2 regions of the Rossellomorea sp. QJM3NY_18 genome follow, and region 1 is predicted to be linked to the other one. Evidence: a T-box and tRNA genes for the amino acid it is inferred to sense, from the RefSeq annotation. Region 1 holds a T-box; the other holds one or more tRNA genes.
The links. The T-box of region 1 lies ahead of leuS (leucine--tRNA ligase). A T-box ahead of a tRNA ligase gene usually reads a tRNA of that ligase, here a tRNA-Leu.

Region 1 (7,334 bases):
ATACTTAAACACAACGCCTTATGCAGGCTGGGAAGTCAGCTTGATCGTTGCCGTATTCATGGCGGTGTTTGGGTACTGGTGGTTAAAGCGCATGATCACGAAGGCTGTGAGAAAAGGAGAGAAATTCCACGCACGTGAAGAAGATCCGATCATTGATGAAGGCAGACCATTACCAAACCCGTTCATGGGATTGATTCCATTATTGGTCGTCCTCATCCTGGCTTTTTCATTCCACGATTCTTTAAAGCAATCGGCTCTGATTATCGCCTTGCTCGGCGGGGTCATTTCCGCCTATGTATTGAATCGTAAGTATTTCAAAGGCTTCTGGGGAGCTGTTTCCGAGGGGACGGTCGGAGCGTTGATTGCGATCGGGAACACGGCTGCCGTTGTCGGTTTCGGTGGGGTGGCCAAAGCCGTGCCTGCCTTCACTACAGCAGTCGATGTCATGACGAATATTCCCGGTTCACCGTTGATCGGTGGAGCCATCGCCGTCAGTGTCATTGCCGGAATGACAGGTTCGGCTTCGGGTGGTCAGGCGATTGCACTGCCGATTCTTGCACCGCATTACGTCGAGATGGGTGTCAATCCAGAAGCCCTTCACCGGGTAGTGGCAATATCTTCAGGAGCACTGGATTCACTGCCGCACAATGGTTATGTCGTGACGACGATCCGCTCGATCTGTAATGAATCACACGGAGAAGCGTATGGCGCTGTCGGAGCATTGACAGTCATCGTTCCTCTTATCGGATTGGCACTTGCGATTGTATTGTTCAGCTTGGGAGTGGGGGTTTAAGAAAATGGTAGAAAATAAAGTGGTATTCATAACAGGGGCAGCCCAAGGCATCGGCTACCAAATCGGCAGGGAATTTGCCGTTGCTGGAGCGAAAGTCGTCCTGACGGATTTGAAGGAAGATGCTGCCCGGGAAGCTTCAGAATCCCTTAAAACAGAAGGATATGAGGTTCTCGGATTGGGCTGTGACGTAACCTCGGAATCAGAATTAAAAGAAGCCATCGAAAAAACGGTGGATCATTTCGGGAAGCTCGATGTCCTGATCAACAATGCAGGGCTACAGCATGTATCACATATCGAAGAGTTCCCTACTGAAAAGTTCGAACTGCTGTTAAAAGTCATGCTGACGGCCCCATTTGTCGCCATCAAGCATGTTCTTCCCCACATGAAGAAGCATGGTTCGGGGCGGATCATCAATATGGCGTCCATTAACGGATTGGTTGGATTCTCCGGCAAAGCCGCCTATAATTCTGCGAAACACGGAGTCATCGGCTTGACGAAAGTCGCGGCACTGGAAACGGCGGAGCATGGCATCACCGTGAATGCGGTTTGTCCGGGCTACGTGGATACGCCTCTGGTCCGGAACCAACTGGCGGATCTCGCGAAGACGCGCAACGTCCCTTTTGAGAGGGTGATTGAAGAAGTCATCTATCCTTTGGTGCCCCAGAAACGATTACTGGACGTCAAAGAAATTGCAGACTATACGATGTTCCTTTGCAGTGATGCAGCAAAAGGGATCACCGGGCAGGCCGTTGTACTGGACGGCGGGTATACGGTTCAATAGATTGATTGAGGAGAAATGGCTCTTTAGGGGGCCGTTTCTTTTTTTGATGGTGTGGAGAAAGTGGATGTTTAGTTGGATTAAAATGGAAAATGGCTGGATTCTTCATCAAAACGGCCGGATTATCTTCCGTTTCGGCTGGATTCTTGGTCAAAACGGCTGGATTTTTCTCGATATCGGCCGGATTTTCAGCAGAATCGGCTGGATTCGTCTGGAGACCGGTCCCAACTTGTACTGAAAGGGCCGGACTCCTCTCCCGTGACCGGTCCCTTTCCAACGAAAAACCCCGATTCTTCTCAAAAACAGTATGATAACAGACGAGTACGGCCAAATTTTCAACCATACTCTGGAACAAATGACAAAATTCTTATCCACAAACCAACAATAGGCTTGCGCTTCTGTATATTTTTCACTAAAATAGTGAATACATATAGTGTTTACTTATATCGAAACGTTGATCAGGAGTAGTAGTGACGGTTTTCTGTCGTAGAGAGTTGACGGGTGGTGAAAGTCAACCAGAAGCATCATGAACTCGCCTGCTGAGTTGCAAGTGTGAAGTAACAGTAAGACTTGCCGTTTTCCGCGTTAAGGATGAATGAAGCTGAGTGCGCGTACACTAATGTGGGTGGTACCGCGGGAGAATGTACATACAGACTCTCGTCCCAAATATTTATTTGGGATGAGGGTTTTTTTGTTTTTTAAAAGAAAGGCATATGACAATCAAAGGAGGATCTCAATATGAGTTTTAATCATAAGAGTGTTGAGACGAAATGGCAGCAGTATTGGGAAAAGAATAAAACGTTCAAGGCAACCGAAGACGAAAGGAAATCCAATTTCTATGCACTGGATATGTTCCCGTATCCATCAGGTGCCGGCCTTCACGTCGGACATCCGGAAGGGTTCACGGCGACAGACATCCTTTCCCGCATGAAGCGTATGCAGGGGTACAATGTCCTTCATCCGATGGGCTGGGATGCATTCGGTTTACCGGCTGAACAATATGCCCTTGATACAGGGAATGATCCGGCAGAATTCACTCAAAAAAATATCGATACGTTCCGCCGACAAATTAAATCACTTGGTTTCTCTTATGACTGGGACCGTGAAGTCAATACGACTGATCCCGGTTACTACAAGTGGACGCAATGGATCTTCACAAAGCTTTATGAAAAAGGCCTCGCTTATGTGGATGAGGTTGCCGTGAACTGGTGTCCGGCACTTGGGACGGTCCTTGCCAATGAAGAAGTCATCGACGGGAAGAGCGAACGCGGTGGTCATCCCGTAGAACGCCGTCCGATGAAGCAGTGGATGTTGAAAATCACAGCTTATGCAGACCGCCTGGTGGAAGACCTTGAAGAGGTTGACTGGCCGGAAAGCATTAAAGACATGCAGCGTAACTGGATCGGACGCTCTGAAGGGGCAGAAGTGAATTTTGCCATTGACGGTCATGACAAATCATTCGATGTATTCACGACCCGTCCGGATACAATCTTTGGTGCGACCTATGCGGTACTTGCTCCTGAACATCCATTTGTAGCAGAAATCACCACAGACGAACAGCGCTCGAAAGTGGATGTGTACATCGATAAGATCAAGTCGAAAAGTGATCTTGAGCGTACAGATCTTGCAAAAGAAAAAACGGGTGTATTCACAGGTGCTTATGCCATCAACCCGGCTAATGGTGAGAAAATGCCGATCTGGATCGCCGATTACGTTCTGATGAGCTACGGTTCAGGCGCGATTATGGCTGTTCCTGCCCATGACGAACGGGACTATGAGTTTGCGAAAGAATTCGATCTTCCAATCGTGGAAGTGGTTGCGGGTGGAAACGTTGAAAAAGAAGCGTACACAGGTGACGGAGATCATGTGAATTCCGGTTTTCTTGACGGATTTGGTAAGGAAGAAGCGATTGCGAAAGCCATTTCCTGGTTGGAAGAGAAAAATATCGGAACGAAGAAAATTACGTATCGCCTTCGCGACTGGCTATTCAGCCGCCAGCGTTACTGGGGTGAGCCGATTCCAGTCATCCATTGGGAAGACGGTACGACAACGACTGTTCCTGAAAGTGAGCTGCCGCTTGTCCTTCCGAAGACGACTGAAATCAAGCCGTCCGGAACAGGTGAATCTCCGCTTGCGAACATCAGTGAATGGGTGAACGTCGAAGATCCTGAAACAGGCAAAAAAGGACGTCGTGAAACAAATACGATGCCTCAATGGGCAGGGAGCTGCTGGTACTACATCCGTTATATCGACCCACATAACGAAGAAGCCCTTGCCGATGCGAAGAAAATGCAGGAATGGCTGCCGGTCGATACGTATATTGGTGGAGCCGAGCATGCTGTCCTTCATCTGCTGTACGCCCGTTTCTGGCATAAGTTCCTTTATGATATCGGAGTAGTTCCAACGAAAGAGCCGTTCCAGAAGCTGTTCAACCAAGGAATGATCCTTGGGGAAAACAATGAAAAAATGAGTAAATCGAAAGGGAATGTCGTGAATCCCGATGAGGTTGTTGAATCTCATGGTGCCGATACCCTTCGCCTTTATGAAATGTTCATGGGACCACTGGAAGCGTCCATTGCCTGGAGCACGAACGGACTTGACGGAGCGCGCCGCTTCCTTGACCGCGTATGGCGCCTGCTTGTCGAGGAGGACGGTACCATTTCTTCTAAAGTGAAGGATGCACCGAACAGCGACCTTGATAAAACGTATAACCAAACCGTCAAGAAAGTGACAGAGGACTACGATGGCCTTCGTTTCAATACAGGGATTTCACAGCTGATGGTATTCATCAATGATGCCTATAAAGCGGATACCCTTCCGAAGGAATACGTGGAAGGATTCATCAAGCTTCTATCACCGATCGCTCCGCACATGACTGAAGAACTTTGGAGCAAGCTTGGTCATGAAGGAACGATTTCCTACGAAGCATGGCCGACCTTCGATGAATCGAAGCTTGTGGACAACGAAGTTGAAATCGTCCTGCAAGTGAACGGAAAAGTGAAAGCCAAAGTCATGATCCCACGCGACATGACAAAAGACGAACTAGAAAAAACAGCCATGGAAAACGATGAAATCAAAACACAAATCGATGGCAAAACCATCCGCAAAGTCATCGCAGTACCAGGCAAACTAGTCAACATCGTAGCCAACTGATAATGGTGAGGGACGGACCTCGAAATGGGTATGATTTTAAGCGTAAATCGCTTTAAATCAGCATTTCGATGAGGTCCGTCCCTCTTTTGGATCTGATGTTTTTGTTCTGGGGACGTGCTTTGGTATAATCTTGGTGAATGATTAAATGAATCTTGAAAGGAAGTTGAAAATGGATAGTATTAAGACGGTTACAACGGATGAGCTGGAGAAGAAGTTGAAGAATGGTGAAGATTTGCTACTAGTGGATGTTCGTGAGGATGAAGAAGTGGAAGAAGGTATGATTCCGGGAGCGAAACATATCAAGATGGGGGAAATCCCTGAGTCACTTGATCAATTCGATAAGGACAAGGAATATATTTTTATCTGCCGTTCAGGAAACCGCAGCGGAAATGTTGCCCACTACATGCATGAGCAAGGGTATAAAGTGGTGAACATGGAAGGCGGCATGATGAACTGGGCTGGGGATACGGCTGCAAAGAAATAAGGATATTTGAGTTGGGAGCACATCCTTTTTAAAAAGGGGTGTGCTTTTTTCGTATGTTTACATTCTCCGCCACAACCACACTCACCACTCCGTCCCATAGAAAAATCCTCACCTCAATTGTTTGAAAATAAACTATTCTGACAATACTGATATAAAACAATCCGGGAGGGGATTCCATGATCCAGGTGAAAGTCTTCGATTATGAGCATGAAAAAGATTTAGAGAAGGATATGAACCATTTCCTCAGTAAAATGGATGATAAAAAGATTGTGGATATTAAATATCATGTGGCTGCGATGTCGGAGGAAGTGGAGGACCAGATCTATTGCTTCTCTGCCATGGTGGTGTACAGAAAATAAAAAGGTTGATCACTCAGAATTTGAGGATCAACCTTTCTTTTTGACATTAAACCTTTGCGGCATTCAACCCGGCAAGTCGGCCGGTCACTAAGGCAGAGGTGATGTTGTATCCACCTGTGTATCCATGGATATCAAGCACTTCCCCGCTGAAGAAGAGGCCGTCCATCTTTTTCGAAGCCATCGTTTTCGGTTCGATTTCTTTGATGGAAACTCCTCCGCCGGTTACGAAGGCTTTATCAATGGATAATGTGCCATTCACATTGAAGGTGAATTGTTTTAAGAGCTTTGCAAAATGACGGATCTTTTCTGTGGAGATGTGATCCCCTTTTTCATCATGATCGATTTCTGCGCGATCCAGTAAAAATAGAAGATAGCGTTCAGGAACCAGGCCTTTAAAAATATTTTTCGCTGCTTTCTTCCCATCTTCCTTCACCTGTTTATGCAGGGACTGGAATAACTGCTCTTCATTTTGATCGGGCATGGAGTCGATTTGCATGGTCACGTGTGTCAGGTTCCATTTCTTCATTGCCTTTACGACGTATTGGCTGCAGCGGAGAACAGCCGGGCCGGAAATGCCGAGGTGAGTAAAGATCATGTCCATCTTATGGGTGACGATCTTTTTCCCTTTCGGATTCAGCACGCTTAAATCGACGCTGCGCAAAGAAAGACCCTGAAGCTCTTTCTTTTTTACAAATGGCTCGTCCGACGTAAGGGGAACCTCTGTCGGAAACAGATCCGTAATGGTATGCCCCGCTTTTGTCGCCCATGGATACCCGTCACCTGTTGATCCGGTGTGAGGGACGGACTTTCCGCCGACCGCGATCACGACAGCATTGGCAGCAATCGTTTCCCCGTCTTTCAAGAGGATGCCCACCGTTTTGCCGTTTTCGTACAGAACCTCTTCGACACTGGTGCTTGTCCGGGTGTCGACTTTCAATTCCTTCATGCGCCCGAGTAATGCTTCGACTACATCCATGGCCCTGTTCGATACAGGGAACATCCGTCCGTGATCTTCTTCTTTCAACTGGATTCCCAAGTTTTCAAAGAAGGAAATGATATCTTCATTATTAAACTCAGAAAATGCGCTGTATAGAAAACGGCCGTTTCCCGGGATGTGCTTGATGATTTCCTCAACAGGGAGCCGGTTGGTCACGTTGCAGCGGCCGCCTCCGGAAATGGCAAGCTTTCTGCCAAGCTTTGTTCCTTTATCTACAAGGAGGACTTTCGCGCCATTTTCCCCGGCTGCGATACTGGCCATCAAGCCCGATGGTCCTCCACCTATGATGATGACATCGTATTTTTTTACCATTTTTCCCACCAACTTTTAATATTCGCTTCAGAAAAGAAGTTTCACCTTATTTTAAATGGGATGTGTTTTAAATACAACATTCGAAAAAAATTGTCATTCGATTCGTACAGTAGTAAACTACTGATAGTGTGTAAATTTCTTAGTTCGAATTTATTTTGTTTGTGTAACGGGCAACAAGATATATAGAGAGGGATACTATGTCATCTAAATTAATAAGAGGAACGTTTATCTTAACGTTAGGGACCTTTATTTCGAAGTTTTTGGGTCTTTTTTATGTTATACCGTTTGATGATTTGTTAAAAGGTCATGAAGAAGGGGCGTCCCTTTATCAATATGGATATGTACCTTATACGATCTTTCTGACAGTAGCGACTGCAGGAGTGCCACTGGCCGTTTCAAAATTCGTTTCAAAATATAATGCCATCGGGGAATATGCCGTAGGGCGGAAATTATTTAAA
Region 2 (7,334 bases), 970 kb from region 1:
AACTAGATAAAGAATTGATAATTGATGTCAAGAAAGCCGAATACCGACCAACTGTTATTCATTAAAATAATGACTCTTTTTGGTTAAGTCCTCGATCGATTAGTATCAGTCAACTCCACATGTCGCCATGCTTCCATCTCTGACCTATCTACCTAGTCATCTTCTAGGGATCTTACTCACTTACGTGATGGGAAATCTCATCTCGAGGGGGGCTTCATGCTTAGATGCTTTCAGCACTTATCCCTTCCGCACATAGCTACCCAGCGATGCCTTTGGCAAGACAACTGGTACACCAGCGGTGCGTCCATCCCGGTCCTCTCGTACTAAGGACAGCTCCTCTCAAATTTCCTGCGCCCACGACGGATAGGGACCGAACTGTCTCACGACGTTCTGAACCCAGCTCGCGTACCGCTTTAATGGGCGAACAGCCCAACCCTTGGGACCGACTACAGCCCCAGGATGCGATGAGCCGACATCGAGGTGCCAAACCTCCCCGTCGATGTGGACTCTTGGGGGAGATAAGCCTGTTATCCCCGGGGTAGCTTTTATCCGTTGAGCGATGGCCCTTCCATGCGGAACCACCGGATCACTAAGCCCGACTTTCGTCCCTGCTCGACTTGTAGGTCTCGCAGTCAAGCTCCCTTGTGCCTTTACACTCTGCGAATGATTTCCAACCATTCTGAGGGAACCTTTGGGCGCCTCCGTTACTCTTTAGGAGGCGACCGCCCCAGTCAAACTGCCCACCTGACACTGTCTCCCACCCCGATAAGGGGCGCGGGTTAGAATTTCAATACAGCCAGGGTAGTATCCCACCGATGCCTCCACCGAAGCTAGCGCTCCGGTTTCCAAGGCTCCTACCTATCCTGTACAAGCTGTACCAAAATTCAATATCAGGCTACAGTAAAGCTCCACGGGGTCTTTCCGTCCTGTCGCGGGTAACCTGCATCTTCACAGGTACTATAATTTCACCGAGTCTCTCGTTGAGACAGTGCCCAGATCGTTACGCCTTTCGTGCGGGTCGGAACTTACCCGACAAGGAATTTCGCTACCTTAGGACCGTTATAGTTACGGCCGCCGTTTACTGGGGCTTCGATTCGCACCTTCGCTTGCGCTAAGCACTCCTCTTAACCTTCCAGCACCGGGCAGGCGTCAGCCCCTATACTTCGCCTTACGGCTTCGCAGAGACCTGTGTTTTTGCTAAACAGTCGCCTGGGCCTATTCACTGCGGCTCTCTCGGGCTTGCACCCTACCAGAGCACCCCTTCTCCCGAAGTTACGGGGTCATTTTGCCGAGTTCCTTAACGAGAGTTCTCTCGCTCACCTTAGGATTCTCTCCTCGCCTACCTGTGTCGGTTTGCGGTACGGGCACCTTTTTCCTCGCTAGAGGCTTTTCTTGGCAGTGTGGAATCAGGAACTTCGCTACTATAATTCGCTCGCTATCACAGCTCAGCCTTCACGATGACGGGATTTGCCTCATCATCAGCCTAACTGCTTAGACGCACATATCCAGCAGTGCGCTTACCCTATCCTCCTGCGTCCCCCCATTGCTCAAACGGAAAAGAGGTGGTACAGGAATATCAACCTGTTGTCCATCGTCTACGCCTATCGGCCTCGACTTAGGTCCCGACTAACCCTGAGCGGACGAGCCTTCCTCAGGAAACCTTAGGCATTCGGTGGATGGGATTCTCACCCATCTTTCGCTACTCATACCGGCATTCTCACTTCTAAGCACTCCACCAGTCCTTACGGTCTAGCTTCGCAGTCCTTAGAACGCTCTCCTACCACTGACACCTAGAGGTGTCAATCCACAGCTTCGGTGATACGTTTAGCCCCGGTACATTTTCGGCGCAGAGTCACTCGACCAGTGAGCTATTACGCACTCTTTAAATGGTGGCTGCTTCTAAGCCAACATCCTGGTTGTCTAAGCAACTCCACATCCTTTTCCACTTAACGTATACTTTGGGACCTTAGCTGGTGGTCTGGGCTGTTTCCCTTTCGACTACGGATCTTATCACTCGCAGTCTGACTCCCATGGATAAGTCTTTGGCATTCGGAGTTTGTCTGAATTCGGTAACCCGATGAGGGCCCCTAGTCCAAACAGTGCTCTACCTCCAAGACTCTTACACATGAGGCTAGCCCTAAAGCTATTTCGGAGAGAACCAGCTATCTCCAAGTTCGATTGGAATTTCTCCGCTACCCACACCTCATCCCCGCACTTTTCAACGTGCGTGGGTTCGGACCTCCATTCAGTGTTACCTGAACTTCATCCTGGACATGGGTAGATCACCTGGTTTCGGGTCTACGACCACATACTAAATTCGCCCTATTCAGACTCGCTTTCGCTGCGGCTCCGTCTTATCAACTTAACCTTGCATGGGATCGTAACTCGCCGGTTCATTCTACAAAAGGCACGCCATCACCCGTTAACGGGCTCTGACTACTTGTAGGCACACGGTTTCAGGTTCTATTTCACTCCCCTTCCGGGGTGCTTTTCACCTTTCCCTCACGGTACTGGTTCACTATCGGTCACTAGGGAGTATTTAGCCTTGGGAGATGGTCCTCCCAGCTTCCGACGGGATTTCACGTGTCCCGCCGTACTCAGGATCCACTCAAGAGGGAATGAAGTTTCAACTACAGGGTTGTTACCTTCTTTGACGAGCCTTTCCAGACTTCTTCGTCTACTTCATTCCTTTGTAACTCCGTATAGAGTGTCCTACAACCCCAAGAGGCAAGCCTCTTGGTTTGGGCTATATCCCGTTTCGCTCGCCGCTACTCAGGGAATCGCAATTGCTTTCTCTTCCTCCAGGTACTTAGATGTTTCAGTTCCCTGGGTCTGCCTTCCATACTCTATGTATTCAAGTAAGGATATTGTTCCATTACGAACAATGGGTTCCCCCATTCGGAAATCTCTGGATCAAAGCTCACTTACAGCTCCCCAAAGCATATCGGTGTTAGTCCCGTCCTTCGTCGGCTCCTAGTGCCAAGGCATCCACCGTGCGCCCTTCATAACTTAACCGAATTGGTTGTTACATCAGGTTTAAAACCTAAAATGGCGATACTCGGTAATTTCTTGACTATCAATTTATCTTTATCTAGTTTTCAAAGAACAAATCCTTTTTTATCTCTTAAGAGACAAAAAGTTTTGATGGTGGTTATTTTGCTGTCGCAAAAAACCTTGTTGAACCATCAAAACTGAACAAAACTTCGACGTGTCAAACGTTTTTGTAAATCTTCCTTAGAAAGGAGGTGATCCAGCCGCACCTTCCGATACGGCTACCTTGTTACGACTTCACCCCAATCATCTGTCCCACCTTAGGCGGCTGGCTCCAAAAGGTTACCTCACCGACTTCGGGTGTTACAAACTCTCGTGGTGTGACGGGCGGTGTGTACAAGGCCCGGGAACGTATTCACCGCGGCATGCTGATCCGCGATTACTAGCGATTCCAGCTTCATGTAGGCGAGTTGCAGCCTACAATCCGAACTGAGAACGGTTTTATGGGATTGGCTAAACCTCGCGGTCTTGCTGCCCTTTGTACCGTCCATTGTAGCACGTGTGTAGCCCAGGTCATAAGGGGCATGATGATTTGACGTCATCCCCACCTTCCTCCGGTTTGTCACCGGCAGTCATCTTAGAGTGCCCAACTGAATGCTGGCAACTAAGATCAAGGGTTGCGCTCGTTGCGGGACTTAACCCAACATCTCACGACACGAGCTGACGACAACCATGCACCACCTGTCACTCTGTCCCCCGAAGGGGAAAGCCCTATCTCTAGGGTTGTCAGAGGATGTCAAGACCTGGTAAGGTTCTTCGCGTTGCTTCGAATTAAACCACATGCTCCACCGCTTGTGCGGGCCCCCGTCAATTCCTTTGAGTTTCAGTCTTGCGACCGTACTCCCCAGGCGGAGTGCTTAATGCGTTAGCTGCAGCACTAAGGGGCGGAAACCCCCTAACACTTAGCACTCATCGTTTACGGCGTGGACTACCAGGGTATCTAATCCTGTTTGCTCCCCACGCTTTCGCGCCTCAGTGTCAGTTACAGACCAGAAAGTCGCCTTCGCCACTGGTGTTCCTCCAAATATCTACGCATTTCACCGCTACACTTGGAATTCCACTTTCCTCTTCTGCACTCAAGTTCCCCAGTTTCCAATGACCCTCCACGGTTGAGCCGTGGGCTTTCACATCAGACTTAAGAAACCACCTGCGCGCGCTTTACGCCCAATAATTCCGGACAACGCTTGCCACCTACGTATTACCGCGGCTGCTGGCACGTAGTTAGCCGTGGCTTTCTGGTTAGGTACCGTCAAGGTGCCGCCCTATTCGAACGGCACTTGTTCTTCCCTAACAACAGAGCTTTACGATCCGAAAACCTTCATCACTCACGCGGCGTTGCTCCGTCAGACTTTCGTCCATTGCGGAAGATTCCCTACTGCTGCCTCCCGTAGGAGTCTGGGCCGTGTCTCAGTCCCAGTGTGGCCGATCACCCTCTCAGGTCGGCTACGCATCGTGGCCTTGGTGAGCCGTTACCTCACCAACTAGCTAATGCGCCGCGGGTCCATCTGTAAGTGATAGCCGAAGCCACCTTTCAACATTTCCTCATGCGAGGAAATGAGTTATCCGGTATTAGCCCCGGTTTCCCGGAGTTATCCCAGTCTTACAGGCAGGTTACCCACGTGTTACTCACCCGTCCGCCGCTGATATCAGGGAGCAAGCTCCCTTCAATCCGCTCGACTTGCATGTATTAGGCACGCCGCCAGCGTTCGTCCTGAGCCAGGATCAAACTCTCCGATAAAAGTTTGAATAGCTCTTTAAAAATAAATCTAGAATTAACGTTGACGTATTGTCTTGTTTTGTTCAGTTTTCAAGGTTCAATGTGTATGTGCTTCGTTTGAAGCGACTTAATAATCATATCATTTCCACTCATTGAGTGTCAATAACTTTTTTAAAAACTTTTTGGTGGAGCCTAGCGGGATCGAACCGCTGACCTCCTGCGTGCAAAGCAGGCGCTCTCCCAGCTGAGCTAAGGCCCCAAATAAGGTGGTCGGGAAGACAGGATTCGAACCTGCGACCCCTTGGTCCCAAACCAAGTGCTCTACCAAGCTGAGCTACTTCCCGATATATGGCGCGCCCGAGAGGAGTCGAACCCCTAACCTTTTGATCCGTAGTCAAACGCTCTATCCAATTGAGCTACGGGCGCAAAATAATTATAGTTTTTCCAATAAGCATCGTAAGGATAGATATTTTGCTGACGCAAAAATCTTTGGTGCCGAGGACCGGAATCGAACCGGTACGGTAGTCACCTACCGCAGGATTTTAAGTCCTGTGCGTCTGCCAGTTCCGCCACCCCGGCTAGCTTGGAGCGGAAGACGGGATTCGAACCCGCGACCCCCACCTTGGCAAGGTGGTGTTCTACCACTGAACTACTTCCGCGCTAGTATTGGTGCGGGTGAAGGGACTTGAACCCCCACGCCTTGCGGCGCCAGATCCTAAGTCTGGTGCGTCTGCCAATTCCGCCACACCCGCAAATGGTAAGATATTTTGCTGACGCAAAAATCTATGGTGAGCCATGAAGGATTCGAACCTTCGACCCTCTGATTAAAAGTCAGATGCTCTACCAACTGAGCTAATGGCTCCTAAAATTAAAAAAAGACACAAAATAAAAAACCAATGGTGCCGGCAAGAGGACTTGAACCCCCAACCTACTGATTACAAGTCAGTTGCTCTACCAGTTGAGCTACACCGGCATGGGTAGAAAATTTGCTTAGGCAAATTGAATGAAGTTTATTTTACTTTCGTAAAAAAACATGGTGGAGGATGACGGGATCGAACCGCCGACCCTCTGCTTGTAAGGCAGATGCTCTCCCAGCTGAGCTAATCCTCCGAAATATGTATCGCCTGGCGACGTCCTACTCTCACAGGGGGAGATCCCCCAACTACCATCGGCGCTGAAGAGCTTAACTTCCGTGTTCGGCATGGGAACGGGTGTGACCTCTTCGCCATTGTCACCAGACGACTATTCAATTGAAGGGATTGTTCCTTCAAAACTAGATAAAGAATTGATAATTGATGTCAAGAAAGCCGAATATCGACCCATTGTTGTTCATTAAAATAATGACTCTTTGTGGTTAAGTCCTCGATCGATTAGTATCAGTCAACTCCACATGTCGCCATGCTTCCATCTCTGACCTATCTACCTAGTCATCTTCTAGGGATCTTACTCACTTACGTGATGGGAAATCTCATCTCGAGGGGGGCTTCATGCTTAGATGCTTTCAGCACTTATCCCTTCCGCACATAGCTACCCAGCGATGCCTTTGGCAAGACAACTGGTACACCAGCGGTGCGTCCATCCCGGTCCTCTCGTACTAAGGACAGCTCCTCTCAAATTTCCTGCGCCCACGACGGATAGGGACCGAACTGTCTCACGACGTTCTGAACCCAGCTCGCGTACCGCTTTAATGGGCGAACAGCCCAACCCTTGGGACCGACTACAGCCCCAGGATGCGATGAGCCGACATCGAGGTGCCAAACCTCCCCGTCGATGTGGACTCTTGGGGGAGATAAGCCTGTTATCCCCGGGGTAGCTTTTATCCGTTGAGCGATGGCCCTTCCATGCGGAACCACCGGATCACTAAGCCCGACTTTCGTCCCTGCTCGACTTGTAGGTCTCGCAGTCAAGCTCCCTTGTGCCTTTACACTCTGCGAATGATTTCCAACCATTCTGAGGGAACCTTTGGGCGCCTCCGTTACTCTTTAGGAGGCGACCGCCCCAGTCAAACTGCCCACCTGACACTGTCTCCCACCCCGATAAGGGGCGCGGGTTAGAATTTCAATACAGCCAGGGTAGTATCCCACCGATGCCTCCACCGAAGCTGGCGCTCCGGTTTCCAAGGCTCCTACCTATCCTGTACAAGCTGTACCAAAATTCAATATCAGGCTACAGTAAAGCTCCACGGGGTCTTTCCGTCCTGTCGCGGGTAACCTGCATCTTCACAGGTACTATAATTTCACCGAGTCTCTCGTTGAGACAGTGCCCAGATCGTTACGCCTTTCGTGCGGGTCGGAACTTACCCGACAAGGAATTTCGCTACCTTAGGACCGTTATAGTTACGGCCGCCGTTTACTGGGGCTTCGATTCGCACCTTCGCTTACGCTAAGCACTCCTCTTAACCTTCCAGCACCGGGCAGGCGTCAGCCCCTATACTTCGCCTTACGGCTTCGCAGAGACCTGTGTTTTTGCTAAACAGTCGCCTGGGCCTATTCACTGCGGCTCTCTCGGGCTTGCACCCTACCAGAGCACCCCTTCTCCCGAAGTTACGGGGTCATTTTGCCGAGTT

Region 2: it has a tRNA-Leu gene. The T-box ahead of leuS (leucine--tRNA ligase) is inferred to sense a tRNA for this amino acid. The anticodon was not compared.

Annotation. Positions count from the first base shown of each region.
Region 1 is NZ_CM149659.1:3,435,619-3,442,952, reverse strand. It holds gene AC0VXY_RS17770 (GntP family permease) at 1-793, shown strand, start outside; gene AC0VXY_RS17765 (3-hydroxybutyrate dehydrogenase) at 798-1,574, shown strand; gene AC0VXY_RS17760 (hypothetical protein) at 1,639-1,809, shown strand; T-box leader at 2,017-2,239, shown strand; gene leuS (leucine--tRNA ligase) at 2,310-4,724, shown strand; gene AC0VXY_RS17750 (rhodanese-like domain-containing protein) at 4,894-5,208, shown strand; gene AC0VXY_RS17745 (sporulation protein Cse60) at 5,385-5,567, shown strand; gene AC0VXY_RS17740 (BaiN/RdsA family NAD(P)/FAD-dependent oxidoreductase) at 5,614-6,876, opposite strand; gene AC0VXY_RS17735 (putative polysaccharide biosynthesis protein) at 7,074-7,334, shown strand, end outside.
Region 2 is NZ_CM149659.1:102,649-109,982, reverse strand. It holds rRNA gene AC0VXY_RS00570 (23S ribosomal RNA) at 80-3,015, opposite strand; rRNA gene AC0VXY_RS00565 (16S ribosomal RNA) at 3,239-4,789, opposite strand; tRNA gene AC0VXY_RS00560 (tRNA-Ala) at 4,952-5,027, opposite strand; tRNA gene AC0VXY_RS00555 (tRNA-Pro) at 5,036-5,112, opposite strand; tRNA gene AC0VXY_RS00550 (tRNA-Arg) at 5,118-5,194, opposite strand; tRNA gene AC0VXY_RS00545 (tRNA-Leu) at 5,259-5,347, opposite strand; tRNA gene AC0VXY_RS00540 (tRNA-Gly) at 5,353-5,427, opposite strand; tRNA gene AC0VXY_RS00535 (tRNA-Leu) at 5,436-5,520, opposite strand; tRNA gene AC0VXY_RS00530 (tRNA-Lys) at 5,555-5,630, opposite strand; tRNA gene AC0VXY_RS00525 (tRNA-Thr) at 5,666-5,741, opposite strand; tRNA gene AC0VXY_RS00520 (tRNA-Val) at 5,803-5,878, opposite strand; rRNA gene rrf (5S ribosomal RNA) at 5,891-6,007, opposite strand; rRNA gene AC0VXY_RS00510 (23S ribosomal RNA) at 6,119-7,334, opposite strand, start outside.